DNA from 3 places in the Nocardia sp. NBC_00881 genome. Region 1 is predicted to be linked to each of the others. Evidence: riboswitches for the same ligand, from Rfam matches in the RefSeq annotation. Region 1 holds a riboswitch; each other region holds the start of a gene.

Region 1 (7,728 bases):
CTTCCATCTCGATCGGGTCGGTGATGCTGTGCTTCTGCTCCGCGGACAGGGACAGTGGGGCCCAGAAGCGGGTGTTCTCCAAGGCCAGTTCGGGATCGGTGTCGTAGGAGATCTTGATCTCGATCATCCGGTCGATGTCCTCGACGGTGCGGTCGACCTTCGCCGCGCCCTCGGCGACCGCGGGCATCAGCTTCTCGGTGTAAAGGTCCATGCCCTTGCCCGAGGTGCAGATGAAGCCGTCGCCCGCGCGTCCCGCGTACCGAGCGACCAGCGGGCCGCCCGCGGCGATATAGATGGGGATGCCGTCCTTGGGCACGTCGTAGATGGAGGCGCCGACGGTGCGGTAGTACTCGCCGTCGAAGTCGACGCGGTCGCCGGTCCACAGCGCGCGCATCAGGTCGACCGACTCGCGCAAACGGGCGAAGCGCTCCTTGAATTCGGGCCATTCGCCGGTGTACCCGGTGGCGATCTCGTTGAGCGCCTCACCGCTGCCTACCCCGAGCATGATCCGATCCGGGTACAGGCAACCCATGGTGGCGAAGGCCTGGGCGATCACCGCCGGGTTGTATCGGAAGGTGGGGGTGAGCACGGAGGTGCCGAGCTGGAGGCGCTGGGTGCGCTCGCCGACCGCGGCCATCCAGGCCAGCGAGAACGGCGCGTGCCCGCCCTTGTGCCGCCACGGCTGGAAGTGGTCGCTCACCGTGGCGCTGTCCAGGCCGTGTTGCTCGGCCAGCACCGCGATCTCGACGAGTTCACGGGGGCCGAACTGCTCCGCCGATGCCTTGTAACCGAGCTTGAGTCCGCTCATCTGCATGCTCCTCGCGTTTCGTTTCGCCGTCGTCGCGATCCGTCGTCGACAGTAGCCAACTCTTTTGCGACTGGTACCGAGGGCCTGGCGCGGATGAGTGAGATCGCCGTGGCCGTCCCGCTCGCCTCGATGGCCATGAGCCGAAGTGCCGCGGGTCCGACCAGTTCAACGGTGCGCCGGGCCTGTGGCAGGTGCCGAGTCCGACGCATGCGCCGGATTCGTGGCAGGGCGCGGCGGTCGGGTTTCCGACCGGCGCTCGTCGTTCCGACCGGCGTCGCAGAACGCGATAGCGGATAATCGGCCGGGTGACCGCAGATGACGAACCGATCCTGTCCTACCTCACCGATATGGACGGGGTGCTGGTGCACGAGGACCATCTGGTGCCCGGCGCCGACGAGTTCCTCGCCGAGCTGCGTGCCAACGAGACGCCGTTCTTGGTGTTGACCAATAATTCGATCCGCACGCCGAGGGACATGCAGGCACGACTGCGCCACTCCGGTCTCGACATCCCGGAGGAGGCGATCTGGACCTCCGCACTGGCCACCGCCACCTTTCTGAACGAGCAGCGGCCCAACGGAACCGCCTACGTGGTGGGTGAATCCGGGCTGACCACCGCGCTGCACGAAATCGGCTACGTGCTCACCGACAGCGCACCGGACTATGTGGTCCTCGGCGAAACCCGGACCTACTCCTTCGAGGCGATCACCACGGCGATCCGGCTGGTCGAGCGCGGGGCCCGCTTCATCGCTACCAACCCGGACCCCACCGGCCCTTCCCGTGAGGGCTCGCTGCCCGCGACCGGTTCGGTGGCCGCGCTGATCACCCGCGCCACCGGTCGCGACCCGTACTACGTCGGCAAGCCGAACCCTCTGATGATGCGTTCGGCGCTTCGCCGCATCGGCGCCCACTCCCAGTCCACCGTGATGATCGGCGACCGGATGGACACCGACGTCATCTCCGGCCTGGAAGCGGGCATGCGCACCATCTTGGTCACCACAGGCATCTCCACCCGCGAGTCCTTCGAGGCGTACCCCTACCGGCCGACCATGGTGGTGGATTCCGTCGCCGACCTCGTCGGGCGAACCAAGTCCCCGTTCACCACTCGATTCGGATAGGCATGAGGGCGCGAAGCATGCCCTAGTCCTCCGTGATCGCGTCCAGCGCGGCGGAGAGCTTCGTGAGCACTTCGACGGTCAGCGCGAGCTGTCGCGGACCGATTTGGGACGCAAGGCGTTTCGCCATCACCGCGTGTTGCGGGTTGACGCGGCGGACGGCGGACAGACCCTCCTCGGTAGCGGCGACGAGTTTCGCGCGGCGGTGCGCGGGGTTGGGACGGTATTCGGCAAGCCCCTTGTCCACCAACAGGTCCGCGATGCGCTGCACGCTCTGGCGCGTGATGCCCATCTCGCGTGCGATACCCGCGACCGACAGCGGTGTGTGCAGTACCGCACCCAACACCTGCCACCAGGCCGCGGTCAGACCCGCGGGTCGGGCCAGTTCCTCGGCGACCGCGAGGAACTGGCCGTTCAAACGGAACGACGTGATCGCTGCTGTGCTGAACAGCTCCTGCTCACCGGCCATGATTCACCTCCCGACGCGTACCGCACGGCGATTCGGCGGATCGACCGGGTCGCCGTGCGATTCTTCCTCATCCGACCTGCGCCGCCCGCCGCGCCTCGTACTCCGCGAGCACTGCGTAGCCTGCCGGATCTGCATGCGCGAACAGTCGGTACCAGCCGTCGAGAACGTGCGGCTCATATATGCCGAGCCTGCCGAGCACCTCGCGCGCGAATTCGAACGGCGCGCTCGCGCTCGCCGTGATCACATCACCATCGGTGACGGCGGGCTCGCTCACATAGTGATCGCCGCCCGAATAGCCGCTGTAGAGCAGGTATTCCGCGACGTTGCTCGTGTGTCTGCGGGTATCGAGCAGACCTTCCTTGGCCAGCCCGAAGGTGGCGCCACAGATGGCGGCGACCGGAACACCCGCCGCTACGAGTTCACGCGCCTTGCGCGCGAACGGCACCAGCTCCGCACCCTCCCAGGTCTCGGCGCCGGGCAGGATCAGCATCGCGCTGTCGGCGGGCGCCAGGTCGGCGAGCACGACGTCCGGCACGATGCGCATCCCGCCCATTGTCGTGATCGGCTCCGCGGCCAGGCCGACCGTCTTGACCTGCCACGTCCCCGGCTCCCGGTGCCAACTCGACTTGTTGATGTGCGCTGTGGCCGCACCCACCTCCCAGTCGGCCAGGGTGTCGTAAACGGCCAGGTGAACTGTCTTCGTCTGCATGACAGTATGTTGTCATATTTGACAGCATACTGTCAATATTGCTGCTGCCGTCGGGTTCCGCTGTGGCTGAGCCCGCAAAACCCAGAAGCATCGGCCGGACACCCACCACGCAGTGACGAGAAGGCGCACTACGCTGGGAACATGCGAATTTCGGTGGCGGCGGACGAGCGGATAGGCGTGGCGGAGGAGTTGGTCGGCGAGTTGGGCAGGCGCGGGCACGAAGCCGTGCTGCACGGCGCACTGTCCGACGCCGAACGCGACGACTGGGCCTGGGCGACCGAGGCCGCCGCACGCGATGTCGCGGCCGGCCGCACCGACCAGGCCATCGTCTGCTGCTGGACCGGCACCGGCGCCTCGATTGCGGCCAACAAGGTCGCGGGCATCCGCGCGGCACTCTGCACCGATGCCGCGACCGCGGCAGGCGCCCGCACCTGGAACGACGCGAACGTCCTCGCTCTGAGCCTCCGTTCGACCTCGAGCGCCGAACTCCGCGAAATCCTCGACGCGTGGTTCACCACCGAACCGAGCGGCACCCCCGAAGACCAGGCGAACATCGCCCATCTCACCAAGATCGAGCACACCACCACCACCTGACCCTGCAGGGGCCCGTTGGGCACATGCGGTGCGTGCGGGTCAGGCCAGTGCTCGGTCGAGATCGCCGAGCAGGTCTTCGACGTCTTCGAGACCTACCGAAATGCGCAGGACGCCGTCGGAGAGGCCGATGGTGGCTCGACCCTCGGGGCCCATCGCGCGGTGGGTTGTGGTGGCGGGATGGGTGATCAGGGATTTGGCGTCGCCGAGGTTGTTGGAGATGTCCACGATCCGAAGCCGGTTCAGCACCTCGAAAGCGCGCTTCTTCGCCTCGTTTTCGGGCGCCTTCAGCTCGAAGGTGACCACGGTGCCGCCCGCACTCATCTGACTGGTGGCCAGAACATGCTGCGGATGTGATTCCAGGAATGGGTACTTCACCCAGCTGACGGCCTTGTTGTCCGCCAGGAATCGCGCGATCCGCAGCGCCGACTCCGCCGAATGGCGCACTCGCAGCGGCATCGTTTCCAGCCCTTTGAGCAGCGTCCACGCATTGAACGGGCTCAGCGCCGGCCCAGTATGACGCATCAGCGTTTTCACCGGACCGTCGATGTAGTCCTTGGCACCGAGGATGGCACCGCCGAGCACCCGGCCCTGGCCGTCGATGTGCTTGGTACCGGAGTAGACCACCACGTCGGCACCGAGTTCGAAACCGCGTTGCAGCAGTGGTGTGGCGAAGACGTTGTCCAGCACCACTTTCGCGCCCGCCGCATGTGCCAGCTCGGTCACCCTGCGTACATCGACCAACGTCTGCATCGGGTTGGCGGGCGTCTCGAAGAACACCGCCTGGGTGGGCACCGACAGCGCCTGCTCCCACTGGTCCAGATCCTCGCCGTCGACGAAGACGGTCTCCACGCCCCAGCGCGGCAGGATCTCGTCGCACACCACGAAGCAAGAGCCGAACAGGCTGCGCGCGGCGACGAGTCGATCACCGGCGCCGAGCAGCGCACCGAGGGCGGTGAATACCGCCGACATTCCGCTCGCGGTCGCGAAACACGCTTCGGCGCCGTCGATCAGCCGCATCCTCTCCTCGAACATGGCGACCGTCGGGTTGCCGTAACGGGAGTAGACGAAGTGCTCGACGTCGCCGGTGAAGGCGGCCTCGGCGGCCTCCGCGCTTTCGTAAACGAAGCCGGAGGTCAGGTAGAGCGCCTCGGCGGTTTCCTCGAAACCCGAGCGCCGCAGCCCACCCCGAACACCGAGCGTCGCGGGACCGACGCCCTCGGGCAGCGGGCGGTCGAACGCACCGCCGGTGATCACGACTGCCGCCAGGGAAGTCCTAGGGCACGCCAGCCGGAGCCGCCGCGATGCCCGAACTCGTCGAGCGGACCTTCGAAGCCTTCGAGCACGTTATAGGAGGTGTGATAGCCCGCGGTGGTCGCGGCGACAGCCGCGCCGATCGAACGCTGGCCGGAACGACACAAGAACACGACCGGAGCGTCCGGGGTGTGGTCCACCAGGGCCTGCTTCAGCTGCTCGACGAACGCTTCGTTGCGCGCGCCGGTGGAGTCGACCCACTCGATAAGCACCGTCGGCCGATCGATCGAACTCGTATCGGGGATGCCGACAAATTTCCATTCGGCTTCCGTCCGCACGTCGACCAAGACGGCTTCGGGATGATCCCGCAAAACTTCCCACGCCTGCTGGGGAGTGATATCACCGGCATAACTCATGTGCACCTCCTGCGTATCCGCACTTGCCGCGCTCGGGTTGAAGCGACGGCCGGGTCGTCACCCGGAGCACCCCACCGCGGAGGAGGGTTGCCGACCAGTAATGCCGGGGCTTGACACTGGTTCTCATGACCTTCGACTGAGATTGCACCGACGCGGGTCGCCATGTCAAACGATTGTTCGCACTGCGGTAACGGTCAGTTGCAGACCAGCCACTTGTCGCCGGATCTGGTCAGATTCCAGGTCGCCGTCGCCTCGTTGCCGTCGACCTTTGTGGTCACGGTCGCCTTGCCCTTGTCGCCGTCCCTCATCGGATTGTCGAGTTCAGTGATCTCGACGGACTTTCCGGGCCCCGCCTGTCCGGCCAGCGGCGAACGCGCGGAATCGAAGCCCTGGCAGGCGGTGCCGGGCGGCGGCACCGTGTCGGTGTTGTTGGAGCCCTCGACGAAGTTACGGACCGCCGCGACGATCCGGTCGGAATCTGTGACATTCTTCTCAGTCGGCGACAGCATCCCGCCGAGCACGATCGCGACCAGCACGACTACCGCGACCGCCGCGGCCGCGGCGAAAGGAACCGCGGAGCGGTTGTCGGTCTGATCGACCTGGATGATTTCGTCCTCGCCCGCGGTCGGCTGCTGCTCGGTCATGACACGATGATCCCTGGTCGGTGCCGGTATCGAGCGCTCGGGCCCCCTTCGGGACACGCCTATTGCTCGACGGAGACCGGACGGTCGCTATAGCGCGCGCAGGAACGGGTAGCCGGTGATTGTGACGTTCGATGGCATCCACCCGGTTCACGCACCGGCGCGGGGAGGCATCGGCCACCCCGATAGAATCGCGGGACTGCGGCCAGCTGTCATCGCCAATCGGCAGCTCGTCGTCGCAGTGAACCGGGCACCGTGCAGACCCGAGCCAGCATCGCCGGTGTCGGCACCGACAGGGTGCAACCAAGCCAGTGCGTCAACTTAGCCTAAGCTAAGGACCGACGTCGTTAATTGTTTCGACCATAAGGGTGCGCGTAAGAGATGACCGAACAGAGTGCAGGATCAACAAGCGGTGTACGCGGGCCCTCCGTGGTGACGCAAGCTGCCTCCTCCGGGCCTGACGCGCACACCGCCGAGACTCGCCCGCTCCGCATCGCGATCGTGGGCGCCGGACCGGCCGGGATCTACGCCGCCGACGCGTTGATGAAATCCGACGCAGAGGTGAGCATCGACCTGTTCGAGCGCATGCCCGCGCCGTTCGGGCTGATCCGCTACGGCGTCGCACCGGACCATCCGCGGATCAAGGGCATCATCACCGCCCTGCACAAGGTGCTCGACAAGCCGCAGGTGCGGCTGCTCGGCAACATCGACTACGGCACGGACATCACCCTTGATGACCTGCGCATCTTCTACGACGCGGTGATCTTCTCCACCGGAGCCAACGCCGACCGCGCCCTGGACGTCCCCGGCATCGGCCTGGATGGTTCGTTCGGCGCGGCGGACTTCGTGTCCTGGTACGACGGACATCCCGACGTGCCGCGCACCTGGCCACTGGACGCGGAGAAAGTCGCGGTCCTCGGCGTCGGCAACGTCGCACTCGACGTGGCGCGGGTGCTGGCCAAGACCGGCGACGAGCTGCTGCCCACCGAGATCCCGCCGAACGTCTACAAGGGGTTGAAGAACAACAAGGCCGTCGAGGTCCACGTCTTCGGCCGCCGCGGACCCGCTCAGGCCAAGTTCACCCCCCTCGAGCTGCGCGAGCTCGACCACTCCCCGACCATCGAGGTCATCGTCGACCCCGAAGACATCGACTACGACGAAGGCTCCGAAGCCGCGCGCCGCCACTCGAAGCAGGTCGACATGGTCGCCAACACCCTCGAGCAGTGGGCCATCCGCGACGTCGGCGACCGACCGCACAAGCTGTTCCTGCACTTCTTCGAGTCCCCGTCCGAGGTGCTCGGCGAAAACGGCAAAGTTGTGGGCCTGCGCACCGAGCGCACCCAGCTCGACGGCACCGGCAACGTCAAAGGCACCGGCGTGTTCAAGGACTGGGACGTGCAGGCGGTGTACCGCGCCGTCGGCTATCTGTCGCAGAACCTGACCAACCTGCCCTTCGACGACCAGGCCGGCACCGTCCCGAACGAGGCCGGTCGCGTGATCGCCGACGAGAACGCCGACGGCGCCGACCGCTACCTGCCTGCCACCTACGTCACCGGCTGGATCAAGCGCGGTCCCGTCGGCCTGATCGGCCACACCAAGGGCGACGCCAACGAGACTGTGGCCTGCCTGCTCGACGACAGCGTGCGCTTCACCCCGGCCGCCGAACCGGAGCTCGACGCCGTCACCGAGTTCCTCGAGGGCAAGGGCATCCCGTTCACCACCTGGCAG
Region 2 (7,728 bases), 840 kb from region 1:
CTGGTGTTCTGATCAGGCCGTCGACATACCGCCGTACGGCGGAAGCTGAGGCAGTGGTTCGGCGAACAGCCAGTTGTCCCAGAGCGGGCGCAGCGGCACCAGGCTGTAGTGCCCGGCCAGGTCGGTGAACTCCTCCGTGGTCACCGAGGAGTGGCGGTAGCGGATCGTCCATTCCCGCAGCAGTTCGAAGAACGTCGCGCCGCCGAGTTCCAGGCGCAGCGCGTGCAGGGTCAGTGCGCCACGCTTGTACACCCGGTCGTCGAACATCCGCTGCGGCCTTGGGTCGCCGACCACGATGTCCTGCGGCTCACGTGACAGGTTGTGTCGAGCGGCGCGGGCCATCTGGTCTGCGGTCGGCCCGCCTGCTTCCTCCGACCAGATCCACTCCGCATAACAGGCGAAGCCTTCGTGCAGCCAGATGTCGCGCCACTGCCGGATGGTGAGGCTGTTGCCGAACCACTGGTGCGCAAGCTCATGCGCGACCAGCCGCTCGGCGCCGCGGCGGCCGTCGCAGTGGTTGGCGCCGAAGATGGAGATGCCCTGCGCCTCGATCGGGATTTCCAGCTCGTCGTCGGTGACCACCACCGTGTACCCCTCGAACGGATAGGGGCCGAACTTGTCGTTGAAGACTTCCAGCATCCGCGGCTGACGGGCGAAGTCGTGCTCGAAGTTGGCGCGCAGCCGAGGCGGGACTACGGCCTGCATCGGCACCAGGCCGTGCGAGGAGCCGACGCGATGCTTGCGATAGGGGCCGATCTGGATGGTCGCAAGGTAGCTCGACATCGGCTCGGATTGCTCGTACACCCAGGTCGTCTGGCTGGCCTTGGCCTGCTTGCGCAGCAGTGTGCCGTTGGCCAGCGCGAAGTACGGCGAGTCCGTAGTGATCGAAATCCGGTAGGTCGCTTTGGAACTCGGGTGGTCGTCACAGGGAAACCAGGAGGCGGCGCCGTTGGGCTGACTCGCCACGAGCGCGCCCTCGGCTAGCTCCTCCCAGCCGACCTCCCCCCACGGTCCGCGCACCGGTTTCGGGGTGCCGCCGTACTGCACCACCAGCGACAGCATGCCGCCCGCCGGAATCCGGTCCGGCGGCGTGATCACCAATTTGCTGTGCTGGTGGGTGAATTTGACGGCCTTGGTCCCGTTGACGAGCACCTTCGAGACGGTAAGTGCCTGGGAAAGGTCGAGCGCGAACCGTGGGCGCACGGCGGTGGTTACCGCGATGATCGCGGCCCGGCCGGTCAGCCGGTTGCTGGACACCTTGTAGGCCAGCTCGAGTTCGTACCGCGATACCCGATAGCCCCGATTGCCGTTCTGCGGTAGGTACTCGTCGACGGGGGCCTCGTAGAACTTGCCCGGCATCAGCGTGCTCCGGGGTCGCCCGTGAACCAGGGCGCGATCGGGTTGCCCCACCAGCGCGTCGAGGCCGGCACCGTGTCGCCGCGCATGACCAGGGAGGCCGGACCGATGGTCGCGCCGTCGCCGAGGGCGGACGCGGGCAGCGCGACGCAGTGCGGACCGAGGGTGGCACCCGCGCCGAGGGCGACGGTGTCCATGGCCATGATTCGATCGTGGAACAGGTGGGTCTGCACCACGCAGCCTCGTTCCACGGTCGCGCCGTCGCCGAGAGTCACCAGGTCCGCCTCCGGTAGCCAGTAGGACTCGCACCATACCCCGCGGCCGATTGTCGCGCCGAGGCCGCGAAGCCAGAGGTTCAGCACCGGTGTCCCGGTCGCGGCGCGCGCGAACCACGGCGCGGCAACGGTTTCCACGAAGGCGTCCGAGACCTCGTTGCGCCACACGAACGAACTCCACAGGGGATGCGCCTCGGCGCGGATCCGCCCAACCAGCAACCATTTGGCGACCACCGCGCTAATCCCTGCGCCCGCGCCCGCGCCCAGCAGCACGAGGCCGCTGAGCAGCCCGGCGGCCAGATGGCCGAAGGTCTGTGCGAGCCACGCGAGGGTGAACAGCACGCCGAGGCCGATGGCGAAGGTCACCAGGACCGGGATCAAGCGGCAGGTTTCGACGATGCCGCGAGCGACGCGTAATCGCGCAGGCGGGTCGAAGGTGCGCGCGGTGTCGGTGCTCTCCGCCGCGCGCCGCAGCCGGACCGGTGGGCTGCCCAACCAGGACGAGCCGGCCTTGGCCTTGGACGGCGCTGCCGACAGCACCGCGACCAGGCCGTTCTTCGGGACACGACGGCCAGGCGCCGTCATACCGGAGTTGCCGAGGAACGCGCGCTTGCCAACCTTGGCCTCGCCGATGCGCAGCCAACCGCCACCGAGTTCGTAGCCGGCGATCATGGTGTCGTCGGCGAGGAACGCACCGTCGGCGACGGTGGTGAACTTCGGCAGCAGCAGCACCGTTGACACCTCGACGCTCTTGCCGATCTTCGCACCGAGCAGGCGCAGCCACAGCGGCGTGAGCAGGCTCGCGTACAGCGGAAACAGGAAGGTGCGCGCGGAATCCAACAGTCGCTCGGTGGCCCAGGCCTGCCAGCCGACCCGGCTGCGCACCGGGTGGTAGCCCTCGGTCAGGCCGATACTGAGCAGGCGGACGGCGATGATTGTCGCCGCCGCGTACACGCCGAGGCTGAGCAGGGTCGCGACCGGCAGGATCGCGAAGGCGCGGCCCACACCGCCCCCCAGCGTGCGGGTGTCGCGGATGAACCAGGCGATGAACGCGCCGCCGGCGCTGAGGCCGAGGATCGGCACAGCGGCCAGCACGACCGACGTGACGCCGAAGATGCCGACCCAATGCCGGGCCCGGCCCGGCGTGTGTTGTGGCCAGCGGTGCTGGGCCTTACCGATTTTCACGGCAGGCGAGCCCGCCCACTCCTGCTCGGCCTTCACCTTGCCCGACACCGCGGAGCCGGGCGCGATCTCGGCGTTCTTTCCGATCCTGCTGCCGGGCAACAGGATCGAACGAGAACCGACGACCGCGCCGGGACCGATGGTGATCGGGCCGAGATGTACCGCGTCGCCGTCGATCCAATACCCGGACAGGTCGACCTCCGGTTCCACGCTGCACCCGTCGCCGAGTTCGAGCATGCCGGTGACCGGAGGAAGCGTGTGCAGGTCGACGCCCTTGCCGATCCTCGCGCCGAGCGCACGGGCGAACGGCACCATCCACGGGGCGCCGGAGAGGTTCTCGGCGCCGCTGGCCTCCGACAGCCGGACCGCCGCCCACAGGCGCAGGTGCACCGAGCCGCCCCGCGGATAGCGGCCTGGCCGGACGCCGCGCAGCAGCAGTCTGGCGCCGGCCACACAGATCATCATGCGGCCGGGCGGGGAGATGAACAGCAGAAACGCGGCCAGCGTCCACCACCAAGACAGATGCGGCAACCACGGCAGCGAGCCCGACCAGCCCGCGATATTGCCGACTATCGCGAGCCAGGTGAGCCACTGCAGGCCGGTCAGGGTGGTCAGCGGGATGGTGGCGAGTACCTGCGCCGCTTGGGCAGGCAGCGGTGTCGGGCGCACCACCCGGTCCGCGACGGCGACCGCGGGAGCGGTCTGTTCGAGCAGTTCCACTAGCGCGCCGAGGCGGGGATGGTCGTAGAGGTCGGCGACGGCGATCCGCGGATACCGCTCGCGCAGGGCGGTGACCAGCTGCGCCGCCGCGAGTGAGCCGCCACCCAGGTCGAAGAAGTCGGCATCGAGGTCGCCGATCTGCGCGCCGAGGGTCGCACTCCACAGTTCGGCAACCCATTGCGCGGTGCCGGTCAGGTCGTTGTCGTCATCGTCGTCTGCGGAGTTGGGCAACGGCCAGGGCAGCGCGTCACGGTCGACCTTGCCGGACGTGCGGGTGGGCAGCTCGTCGACCACCGCGAGTCTGGGGACCAGCGGGGATGGAAGTTGTTCGGTGAGAACGGCCCTCGCGGCTTTGGTGTCGAAGTCCTGCGTCGGACCGGTCAGATAGCCGACCAGGATCTTGTTGCCTGCCTCGGTGGTTCGGATCGCGGCGGCGGCACCTGTGACACCGGGAAGACGCTGGAGCGCGTTGTCGATCTCGCCGAGCTCGATGCGGCGGCCGCCGAGCTTGATCTGATCGTCTGCGCGGCCGAGGAAGACCAACCCGGTGCTGTCGTTGCGGACCAGGTCGCCGCTGCGGTAGGCGCGGTCCCAACCGACCGAGGGCAGAGGGGCGTACTTCTCGGCGTCTTTGGCCGGATCGAGATAGCGCGCGAGGCCGACCCCGCCGATGACCAGTTCGCCGGATTCGCCCTCAGCCACGGGGTTTCCCGCCTGGTCCACCACGACGAGGTCCCAGCCGTTGAGCGGAAGCCCGATCCGGATCGGCCATTGGCCGTTCAGCAGCGCGGCACAGGCGACGACTGTCGCCTCGGTGGGGCCGTAGGTATTCCACACTTCGCGATTCGAATCACCATTTCCGGCAAGGCGTTCGGCAAGTTCCGGCGGCACGGCCTCGCCACCGAAGATCAGCAGGCGTACCGCCTCCAACGCCTCGACCGGCCAGGTCGCCGCCAGGGTCGGCACAGTCGAGACGATGCTGATCTCGCGCCGCACCAGCCAGGGACCGAGATCGGCGCCGGTGCGCACCAGATCGCGCGGGGCGGGGACAAGGCAGGCGCCGTTGTGCCAGGCCAGCCACATCTCCTCACAGGACGCGTCGAAGGCGACCGAGAGGCCGGCGAGGACCCGATCACCGGGACCGATCGGGGCGTCGCGCAGGAACAGGTCGGCTTCGGCGTCGACGAAGGCTGCGGCATTGCGGTGGGTGACGGCAACACCTTTCGGCGTTCCGGTGGAGCCGGAGGTGAAGATGATCCAGGCATCGTCGTCGGGGGTAGGCAGCGTGGACCAGCTGTCGTCGCGCGTGTCCCGCTCGGCCGCTCGGATGCCTGCGGAGGTGGTCTCGATCCCTTCGGCGGTCACGATTGCGGTGACCTGGGCTTCGCCGAAGACCAGCTGGGCGCGCTCGTCGGGGTCGTCGGCGTCGACCGGCACGTAGGCGGCGCCGGTGTACAAGACGGCGAGGATGGTGATGTAGAGCCCGCGTGTGCCCGACGGCAGACGCACGCCGACCCGGCCGCCGGGTCGCACGCCCGCCGTGGCGAGCCGGGCCATGGTCTTCTCGATCTCGACCACCAGCTCCAGGTAGGAGAGCACCACCTGGCCGTCATCGATGGCGGGGGCGTCCGGGTGGGTGAGTGCGGTGGCCGTCAGGATGTCGACGAGCGTGCGGACCTGGGGGGCATGGCCGGCTCGCAGCAGTGGGCTTGCTGTCGCGTCAACCTGGGGCTGGAGCATGGTGCTCTGCGCACCTCCCATCGAACTGGCCTCGCACTTCCGATAGTTGTGTCATAGTTGGGTTACCAAAGGGCAAACGCCACGCTGGCCAATCGTCCACGGTACCCGGGTTGTAGTTGATTCGTTGTTCACCGAACCGGTCCGCGGGAGCGGGCGATGCTTTGCCCGCTATTGCAAGGATGCTGTGCCCGCTATTGCAAGTCAGCGTCTGGTCACGGTGTGTGGGGTTCGCCAGATAATCGCTGACGGTCGGTCAACGATCTCACCCCGACGCCGACCAGATCCCCGTCCACTTGTGGTCGTGGTTGCCCCGCGAGCGGCGTCGGTTTCGCACGTTCCGGGGGAACCAGGTTGACAGTTCCAGCTCGTGTCTGCCAGTCTCGGGTCAGGTCATGAGTGCCAGCGTGAAGCCCCGGCTTGTTGGTCGGCAACCCTCCTCCGCGGTGGGGTGCTCCGGGTGACGACCGGGCCGACGCCCGACCGGGCGCGGCAAGCGCGGACTCGACGAATCATTTCGATCGCGGGTCCCTGAACCGACGGGATTTACGTGATGACCACTGCTGTCGACAACACCTGCGCCGCTCTCGCCCGGGTCTCCGGCGACGACCTCCGAGTGCCGCTCGTGCAGGGTGGGACGACCACCTACGCCAACTTCGACTACGCGGCGAGCGCGCCCGCATTGGCGCAGGTCATCGACCGGGTACAGCAGCTGCTGCCGTTCTATGCGAGCGTGCACCGCGGCGCGGGTTACGCCTCCCGGATCTCCACCGAGTGCTACGAGGCCGCGCGCGGCTCGGTCACCCGGTTCCTCGACGCCGCCGACGACCAGGTCGTGGTGTTCACCCGCAACACGACCGACTCGCTGAACCTGCTGGCCTCTTGCGTGCCCGGCGAGACGGTGGTGCTCGATATCGAGCACCACGCCAACTTCCTACCGTGGGCCAGGAACGGCCGGCGCGTCGTAGCGGCCGCCGACACCGTCGAGGAGACCATCGGCACGCTGGTCGCCGAGCTGTGCAGCAGACCGGCCGCGTTGCTCGCGGTGACCGGCGCGTCGAACGTGACCGGTGAGGTGCTTCCGCTGGAACGGCTGGCCACCATCGCACACCAGTGCGGTGCCCGGATTCTGGTGGACGCCGCGCAACTGGCGCCGCACCGGCGAATCAGTTTGCGCGAGACGGGCATCGACTACCTGGCTTTCTCCGGGCACAAGCTGTACGCACCGTTCGGCGCGGGCGTGCTTGTGGGCCACCGCGACTGGCTGGACGCGGCCCAGCCGTATTTGGCGGGCGGCGGGGCGGTGCGTGAGGTGAGCACGACCGCGGCCGAGTGGGCCCCAGCTCCGCAGCGGCACGAGGCCGGGTCGCCGAATGTGCTCGGCGCCGCCGCGCTGGCCGCCGCCTGTGACGCGCTCTGTGCGATCGACGCCGAGACTCTTGCCGCCCACGAACACCGGCTCGCCGACCGACTTCGCGACGGCTTGGCCGCCATTCCCGGTGTTCGCTTGCTCAGCATCTGGACCGACAGCCCCGACACCGTCGGCATCGTCGCCTTCACGCTGGATGGTTTCGTCCCCGGCCACGTCGCCGCCTATCTCTCCGCAGAACACGGCATCGGTGTCCGCGACGGCCGTTTCTGCGCTCACCCGCTGCTCACCCGTCTCGGTCTGGATGGCGCACTCCGGGCCAGCATCGGCCTCGGCACCACCTCCGCCGACGTGGAACGCCTCGTCGAGGCGGTCGCCACCCTCGTCCGCACCGGCCCCGCCTGGGATTACGCCGCCACCAACGGTCTGTGGAACCCCACCCCCGAAACCCGCCCCTTCACCTCAGCCGCCCCCACCGGCGCTGCCCCCTGCCTCCTCGGCTGAAGGCCGCGGATCGGAAGGTAAAGATTATTCAGGAGTACCGCCTGGATTGGGCCAGTCGCAGTTACCGGCTGGCCGAAACACATCAAGATGTGCTCCGTCTGACCGACCCGTTCCCGCTCGACGTCGACTTCGCCGCGCTGGACGGCGGCTGAGCCGCCGCGACCGCGGGTCGCGAGCCGCACTGCCCGTTCAGTCGCCCAGCGATGACGGGCGGTAATAGCGCCCGTTGTAGTAGAGGAGCGGGGCGGCGGCGGGTTTCTCGTCCGTGTTGTCGTGAACCCGGGTGACCAGGCCCACAACGAACGTGTGATCGCCGATCGGAATGAGTTGCCGCACGGCGGTACGCAGCCAGATCGGGGTGCCGTGCAGGACCGGTTCGCCGGTGTCGAGGGTGGTCCACAGGGAGCGATCGGTGAAGCGTTCCTCGGCGGCCCTGGAGAAGCGGTGGGCCAGGTGCTGCTGGTGTTCGCCGAGGAAGTGGATGACCACGGATTCGGCTTCCAGCAGCGCGGACAAGCTGGAGGAGGTGTGCGCGATATTGAAGGAGACCAGCGGGGGTTCCAGCGACAGCGAAGCGAACGAGGT
Region 3 (7,728 bases), 2.8 Mb from region 1:
GGCGGCATCACCCTGGCCGTGGCCGCCATCATCGCCGCTATGGCATACATGGATCGCAACCCCGCCGCGCCCGGCGCACCGGAAGTCGGTTTCTCCCTGAGCCGCTGGTGGCGCTCGGTGACACAGAATCGCTGAGCGGTTGGTCGGTGCGCCGGGATAGCGTGGCGCACATGGTGAGTGCCGATCGTCCGTATACGTCGCCCACGGCGTCGATCCCAGTGACGTGCGCCGCCGCGCTCGCGGCGCTGGGCGCGGGAATCGCCCTGTACAACCGAATCACCGTACGCCGGTTGGTCGATACGCCTACGACAGTGATCGAGCCGGTCACGGTGTGCGTCCCGGCACGCGACGAGGCCGATCGCCTACCCGGATTGATCGCTGATCTGCGCGTCCAGGTGCGCATCCCGCGCATGTCCGTGCGTATCCTCGACGACGCGTCGAGCGACGACACCTCCGCTGCCGCGAGCGCGGCGATCGGCGGCGACCCGCGATTCACCCTGCTGCGCACCGAGTCGGAACCCTCACCCGCCTGGACCGGCAAGGCCGCCGCATGCGCCCGGCTGGCCGAGGAGGTGCACACGCCGGTGCTGGTCTTCCTGGACGCCGATGTGCGCCTCGCGCCCGCCGCCATCGCGGCGGCGGTCGGCGAATTGCGCAGGCGGCATGTCGGCTTGGTGTCGCCTTGGCCGCTGCAGCTGGCCGGGTCGGTGGCCGAAGCTGTGGTGCAACCGCTGCTGTGCTGGTCCTGGGCCACGACGCTGCCCATCGCCGCCGCCAATCGCAGCCCGCGTCCGTCCACGGCGGTGGCCTGCGGCCAGTTCCTGGTGTTCGACAACGCCGCTTACCGCGCCATCGGGGGGCACGCGGCGGTGGCCGCGGCTGTGACCGAAGACCTCGATCTCGCCCGGATTCTGCGCCGGGCCGAGCATTCCACCGCAGTGGTGGCCGCGGGGCCGATGGCGCGAACCAGGATGTACCGAGGCGCGGCCGAACTCGACGCGGGCTACACCCGCTGGCTGTGGTCGGCCTATGGCGGCACCGTTCCCGGCGGGGCGGCGGTGGCACTACTCGCCGCCGTGACCTATTGGGTGCCACCGGCGGCCGCGATGCTCGGCAAAGGCGCGGTCCGCCGCATGGGCTTGCTCGGCTATCTCGCCGCCGTCACGAGCAGGCTGCTTGCCCGTTCCACGGAGACCGGCGGCCCGCTCTCGGGCACGGACGTCGTTGCCGCCCTAGCGCATCCGCTCTCGATCGGGGCGTATCTTCTGCTGTGGGCGCGCTCGCGCCGCGCCCGCCGCCAGGGCATTTTGCGCTGGAAAGGCCGCCCACTCGGATCGGCGACCGGGTAGCGGGCCCCGCCGAAAGCACACCCCGCGGCGGAGGACGCGTTCCGCGCGGCCGGACGGTCACGGGACTGCGGTGACGCCGACCGTCGGCGGGAAGAAGCGGTACCTGGCAAAGGGGCTCCCGCCACCGTCGGGCGACGTAGAAGGAGTGCTGTCGAGGCAGAACGCCGCCGCGGTCGAGTAACCGGTACAGGCCGATGTCGCACGCGCGCGGCCGTGGTCTCCCACCACCGGCAAAGGCCGTATGCTGCATCGGACTCATGACATTCGGCGACCCGTTCCCCGGGCTTACGCGACGGAGATGTTCACCCCTGGCATCAGCGCACATCTGGCTACTACAAAGATCCGATGAATCCGCGAGCAGCAAGGTCTACGTTCACGGTGATTACTTCTCTTGTTCCAGAGCCAACTTACTGGGCATGATAATTCGACTCGACCCTGGGATCGGCTGACCGAGGGTCGGCATCAACCATCCAGAGCGACCGAGAGACCTGGCTCATCGACGTCGCAGCAACCCCCCGGTCACCGGGTGCGGGTGCTTCCGCCGGGATCGATGGAGGAATTGAAGTGATCATCCCTGCCCACGGCCAGCACTGGGGCCGTCGCCACATCGACCAGTGCACAGTCACCTCCGCGAGCTGTCGTAGCTGATCCTCCCGCAGTCAGCCCGTGCACCCGTCGCTGGCCGGGTGATGCGACCGCCGCTCCCGGCGCTGTCTTTTCGTTCCCCCAGAAGGACTCCGTCATGAGTGCGTTCGCCACACCGGATGCCGCCCCCGGCGAAGCCGGGCTAGGCGGTCCGGACCCAGCACGCGCTCGAGAACGCCCTCCGAAGCGCCAGCGCGACGACTCACACGCCGAGGGAGTCACCTCGTGCGACCACCCAGCCTGCGCCATACCCACCATCGCACCACCGCCCACGAAGGAGCCCGAGCGTCATGACCACCAGCATCACCAGCGTTTTCGAGATCGAGTGGGCGCGCTGGCACCACGCACGCGAGGACCAGCTGCGCGATCCGGTCGGCATTCTCAGTCTGACCGGACTGCACTGGCTCACCGACCGGCCCGAGCGGCTGCCGGACGTGCCGGGCACCTGGTGGGTCACCGACGACAAAGTCTTCATCACCGCACAGCCCGCCGACCGACTGGAGTACGACGGCCGCGGCATCGCGGGTGTGCAGATCGTCCGGCCCGCCGAGGGTGCGCCGGGAGTTTCTGTGCTGCATGAGGACCGGGTGCTCGAGGTGATCCGCCGGACCGGCCGCTACGCCGTCCGTGTACACGATCCGGCAGCGCCGGATCTGCTCGGCTTCGACGGCATCCCGACCTACGCGCCCAATCCACGTTGGGTGGTGTCCGGCCGGTTCACGCCGTTCGACGAACAGCAGACAGTGACCACCGGCGCGGTGGTCGACGGGCTGGAGCACTACCACATCGCCTCGGGCACCATCGAATTCACCGTCGGCGAGGTCACCGAGCGGGCTGTCGCGTTCGGCACCCCGGACAACCTGCGGCTGCTGTTCACCGACGCCACCAGTGGTGTCACCACCTACCCCGTGGCACGCTCACTGGCCGTGGGCGCACCAGAGGTGGACGGCACGGTGTCGCTCGACTTCAACAGGGCGGCGAACCTGCCGTGCGCTTTCACCGATTTCGCGACCTGCCCGGTAGCGCCAGCGCAGAACCGGCTGCGGGTGGCCATCGAGGCGGGTGAACAGGACCCGACGCAGGGGCGGGCCGCATGACCGTTCCGCTATCAGTCCTCGACCCGTCCCCGATCAGCGCGTGATCGACACCGCAGCAGGCGCTGCGCAACGCGATCGAGCTGGCGCGGCACGCCGAACGATGGGGCTACCACCGATACTGGCTCGACGAGCATCACTTCGTCTCGGTGGCGGATCGTCGTCGATCACGCTCATCGGTCTGGGCGCGGCGGCCGCACCGGCTTTCGTCGCGCTGGGCCCGGATTCGGGCGGCCACGCCGCCGGAAGCGAGGACTCAGGCGCTGATCGGTGCGGCGGTGACGCCGTAGCCGAGATTGGTGAGCACCTCGCTGGTCGCCTTGGCGAAGTTGAGGGTGATGAAGTGCAGACAGGGCGCGCCTTCGTCGATCAGCCGCTGCCCCATCTCGGTGGCGATCTCGATGCCGGCGGAGCGCACCGCGGCGGCGTTCTCCTCGGAGCCGTCGCCCGCTGCCTTGCGCAACCGCTCCAGGACGGCGGCGGGCAGCGGCCTGCCGCATAGTTCTTCGGCACGCTGCACGGTGCGCAGCGAGGTGATCGGCATCAGCTCGGGGATGATCGGCTTGGCGCCCTCGACCGGGTCGAACGCCGCGACCCGGTCGCGCAAGCGCAGGTAGTGCTCGACGTCGAAGAACATCTGCGTGATCGAATACTCCGCGCCCGCACGCAGTTTCGCGGCCAGGAACGTGGTGTCGGTTGCCAGGTCGGGCGAGCGGTGGTGGCCCTGCGGGAACGACGCGACGCCGACGTGGAAGTCACCTAGGTCGCGCACGATGCGCACCAGCTCTTCTGCGTAGGAAACGCCGTCGGGATGCTTGTGCCACTCGCCGAGCGGATCGCCTGGCGGGTCGCCGCGCAACACCAGGATGTTGCGAATCCCGGAGTCGGCGTACGCGCCGACCAGCGAACGCAGCTCGGCGACGCTGTGCTCCACCGCGGTCAGGTGCGCGACCGGCAGCAGGGTGGTCTCCTGCGCGAGCTCTCCTGTGATGCGCACGGTGCGGTCACGGGTGGAACCGCCCGCACCGTAGGTCATCGACACGAACGCGGGGTGCATGCACTCGAACTGGCGCACGGCACGCCACAACCGCGCCTCGGCGGCGGCGTCCCGGGGCGGATTGAACTCCACAGAGAACGGCACCGCGCTCCCCGCGTGGTCCCGCAGACTCTGCACAACCGACGGTGTTCCAGAGACGTTCGGGTGCGTCCGGGACGGCCGGCCAGGGGTCGAGCTTCCCCGCACGTTGTCGAAAGTCACCGGTCCAGTGTAGAGGTGACCGGCGGCAGCGCCGTCAGGTCATTCGGGCGCCCCGCGTATTCTTCGGACCAGGCAGCACGTTCGCCACGTCGAGCGAAACGCGCGACCATCCCCCGCTCGGCCTCGAATCACTCGCGCCGCCGACACCCGTGAACCGCGCTCCCGCGCGGCCACCACCGCACGACCTTGGAGGCCCCCCTGTCTGCCGGAATCGGTACCCAGACGCCGCATGCCGGTGTGCCGCAGCCGGGCACGCCTGCCTTCGTCTCCGCCGTGGAAAGCGCCCTGACCGCGTTCTTCCTGACTCGCCGCGAGATAATCGAGCGACTAGGACCGGTCTTCGTCGATGCCGTCGATGCGCTTCAGCTGTTCGTGCTGCGCGGCGGAAAGCGCACGAGGCCGGCGTTCGCGTGGACCGGGTGGCTCGGCGCGGGCGGCGCTTCAAATGGCCCCGAGGCGACGGCGGTGCTCACCGTGTGCTCGGCGCTGGAACTGGTGCAGGCCTGCGCGTTGGTGCACGACGACATCATCGACTCCTCCCACACTCGCCGGCGCTTCCCGACCGTGCACGTCGACTTCGAGCAGCGCCACCACAAGCACGGGTGGACGGGCGACTCGGCGCACTTCGGCGCCGGCGTGGCCATCCTGATCGGTGACCTGGCGCTGGCCTGGGCCGACGACATGGTGCAGGCCTCCGGCCTCGACCCGGCGGCCATCGCCAGGTTCGCGCCGGTCTGGGCATGCATGCGCACCGAGGTGCTCGGCGGTCAGCTGCTGGACATCCACGGTGAGGCGGGCGCCGACGAATCGGTGGCGGCCGCCTTGCGGATCAATCGGTACAAGACCGCCGCCTACACCGTCGAACGCCCGCTGCACCTCGGCGCCGCCATCGCCGACGCCGATCAGGGCCTGGTCGAGGCGTATCGTACGTTCGGCACCGATATCGGCATCGCCTTCCAGTTGCGCGATGACCTGCTCGGCGTGTTCGGCGACCCGGCGGTGACCGGCAAGCCCTCCGGCGACGACCTGCGGGAAGGCAAGCGGACCGTGCTGCTGGCCGAAGCGCTGCGCCGCGCCGACGCCACCGACCCGGCCGCGGGCGAGCTGCTGCGCACCAGCATCGGCACCGACCTGAGCGCGGACGACGTGCAGCGCCTACGCGCGGTGCTCACCGAACTCGGCGCGGTCGACAAAGTGGAGCGCCGGATCGCCGAACTCACCGAAAGCGGCCTGGCCGCCATAGAGACCAGCACCGCGACTCCCGCCGCGAAAGAACGGTTGCGCGCGATGGCGCTGGCAGCAACCAAGCGCGCCGCATGAGCGAGCGCAGCGAGCGAACAATGAACACAGCCGAGTTCTCGGTCATGGCGCAGCCGAGCGCCAGCGAGGTGGAGACATGAGCGGCGGCGGCCCGCGCGCCGCGGCGATGACAAGGAGAGCCGGGTGAAGACCGTTGCGGGGCCGACCGATCGTGTGGTCGTCGTCGGCGCCGGGTTGGCGGGGCTGTCCGCCGCGCTGTACCTGACCGGCTCCGGGCGCACGGTCACGCTACTCGAGCGGGCCGACCATCCTGGGGGCCGGGTCGGGCGCTACCGGAGCGCGGACTACGACATCGACTCCGGCGCCACCGTGTTGACGCTGCCCGAGCTGATCACCGACGCGCTCGCCGCGGTCGACCGGAGCCCGGAGACCTGTGTCCCCGCGCTGCGCATCCATCGGCTGACGCCCAGTTATCACGCCAGGTTCGCCGACGGCGCCGACATCCGGGTGTTCGCCGACGCGGACGCGATGGCCGCGGAGGTCGAACGCACCTGCGGCCCTGCCGAGGCGAGCGGTTACCGGCGCCTGCGCGACTGGCTGGCCCGCATCTACGCGGCCGAGTTCACCGAGTTCATGGACACCAACTTCGACTCGCCGCTGGACTTGGTTCGCAAATCCGAAAAGCGCCGCGCCCTGGTCGAATTGGTGCGGCTCGGCGGATTCGGCAGGCTCGGCTCCCGGGTGCACCGGTTCCTGAGCGACCCGCGGCTGGCGCGCCTGTTCACCTTCCAGGCGCTGTACGCGGGCATGCCGCCCGCCGACGCGCTCGCCGTGTACGGCGCGATACCGCACATGGACACCTCGCTGGGCGTCTACTTCCCCGAGGGCGGCATGCGGGCGATCGCCGCGGCGATGGCCCAGGCGTTCACCGACGCGGGCGGAACTCTGGAGCTCGGCGCCGAAGTGGTCGGGATCGACTACGCGGGCCGTAGAGCCCGGCGCGCCCGCACCGCCGACGGACGGTCCTTCGACTGCGACGCGCTCGTGCTCACCGCCGACCTCGGGTCGATCGAACGATTCGGTGTGCGGCGCAGACGCTTGCTGCGCGCCGCACCCTCCGCCGTCGTCGCGCACGGAACCGTGCCCACCGCGGTCGCCGAGACCTGGCCGGTGCGAGCACATCACACCATCGAGTTCGGCCAAGCCTGGGACGCCACGTTCGCCGAGATCACCGGGCGCCGCGGCCGCGGCGCGCTGATGAGCGATCCCTCACTGCTGCTCACTCGGCCCGCGTTGACCGATCCGAGCCTGTTCATCGACCGGGGCGATGGACGGTACGAGCCGTTTTCCCTGCTCGCGCCGTGCCCCAATCTGGCTGCGGCGCCGCTGGACTGGGTGCGGATCGGGCCCGCCTACCTGCGCGAGTTACTCGCCGTGCTCGAGGCACGCGGATACCACGGCATCACCGGGCACTTCGCCGTCGACCATCTCGACACGCCGCGGACTTGGCTCGATCAGGGGATGCTGGCCGGCACTCCGTTCTCCGCGGCACACCTTTTCCGGCAAACCGGGCCATTTCGGCCGAGTAATTTTCCCCGCTCCAGCGACAACGTGGTTATCGCCGGTTGCGGCACCACCCCCGGCGTCGGTGTGCCGACCGCGCTGTTGTCCGGAAAACTGGCGGCAAACCGCATTTCCGGCGATATCTCACGCGCTCGAAGCGAAACCCCACGCACCAGCGGGATAGGGTTCGGGGCGACGCCGTAAACTAAGCGCCGACCTATTCGCTCGCGGTTGCGACCGCCGACCACTCGGGGGGACCGACACCAGATGGCATCCCCCGAAACGCGCACCGCAGAGGCCGCCTCCACCGACACCACCGGCCCCGCATCCAGCACTTCGGCACGCCGCGAATCGGCCACCCCCCGTGGTTTCCTGTGGTGGATGCGCACCTACGCCGACTTCGCCAGAAGCCCCGAAGGCCATGCCGCCCTGCTCGGCTTCTTCGGCGCCGTCATGATCACCTTCGGCGGGTTCGGCGCGGGCAGCGTCCGCAAACGCGACCCGCTGCTGGAGGCCGTGCACCTATCCTGGCTCCGCTTCGGCCATGGCTACGCGCTCT

What was found. Region 1 has a riboswitch for S-adenosylmethionine ahead of OH799_RS22630 (rhodanese-like domain-containing protein). Riboswitches for the same ligand answer to the same signal wherever they lie in the genome.
Region 2: it holds a riboswitch for S-adenosylmethionine, as region 1 does, so the genes downstream of both, OH799_RS26435 (aminotransferase class V-fold PLP-dependent enzyme) here and OH799_RS22630 (rhodanese-like domain-containing protein) in region 1, are expected to answer to the same signal.
Region 3: it holds a riboswitch for S-adenosylmethionine, as region 1 does, so the genes downstream of both, OH799_RS34470 (DUF1684 domain-containing protein) here and OH799_RS22630 (rhodanese-like domain-containing protein) in region 1, are expected to answer to the same signal.

What each region holds. Positions count from the first base shown of each region.
Region 1 is NZ_CP108798.1:5,301,867-5,309,594, forward strand. It holds gene fgd (glucose-6-phosphate dehydrogenase (coenzyme-F420)) at 1-808, opposite strand, end outside; gene OH799_RS22605 (HAD-IIA family hydrolase) at 1,156-1,923, shown strand; gene OH799_RS22610 (MarR family winged helix-turn-helix transcriptional regulator) at 1,946-2,389, opposite strand; gene OH799_RS22615 (type 1 glutamine amidotransferase family protein) at 2,457-3,098, opposite strand; gene OH799_RS22620 (RpiB/LacA/LacB family sugar-phosphate isomerase) at 3,240-3,692, shown strand; gene OH799_RS22625 (O-succinylhomoserine sulfhydrylase) at 3,732-4,946, opposite strand; gene OH799_RS22630 (rhodanese-like domain-containing protein) at 4,943-5,359, opposite strand; SAM riboswitch class IV at 5,374-5,490, opposite strand; gene OH799_RS22635 (hypothetical protein) at 5,554-6,003, opposite strand; gene OH799_RS22640 (FAD-dependent oxidoreductase) at 6,382-7,728, shown strand, end outside.
Region 2 is NZ_CP108798.1:6,137,375-6,145,102, forward strand. It holds gene OH799_RS26420 (hypothetical protein) at 1-12, shown strand, start outside; gene OH799_RS26425 (M1 family metallopeptidase) at 13-1,359, opposite strand; gene OH799_RS26430 (Pls/PosA family non-ribosomal peptide synthetase) at 1,359-5,273, opposite strand; SAM riboswitch class IV at 5,662-5,775, shown strand; gene OH799_RS26435 (aminotransferase class V-fold PLP-dependent enzyme) at 5,824-7,143, shown strand; gene OH799_RS26440 (flavin reductase family protein) at 7,333-7,728, opposite strand, start outside.
Region 3 is NZ_CP108798.1:8,091,045-8,098,772, reverse strand. It holds gene OH799_RS34480 (LppM family (lipo)protein) at 1-135, shown strand, start outside; gene OH799_RS34475 (glycosyltransferase) at 171-1,349, shown strand; SAM riboswitch class I at 1,813-1,906, shown strand; gene OH799_RS34470 (DUF1684 domain-containing protein) at 2,285-3,091, shown strand; partial or broken gene OH799_RS34465 (LLM class flavin-dependent oxidoreductase) at 3,088-3,284, shown strand; gene OH799_RS34460 (methylenetetrahydrofolate reductase) at 3,345-4,346, opposite strand; gene OH799_RS34455 (polyprenyl synthetase family protein) at 4,533-5,666, shown strand; gene crtI (phytoene desaturase family protein) at 5,790-7,373, shown strand; gene OH799_RS34445 (alpha-(1->6)-mannopyranosyltransferase A) at 7,437-7,728, shown strand, end outside.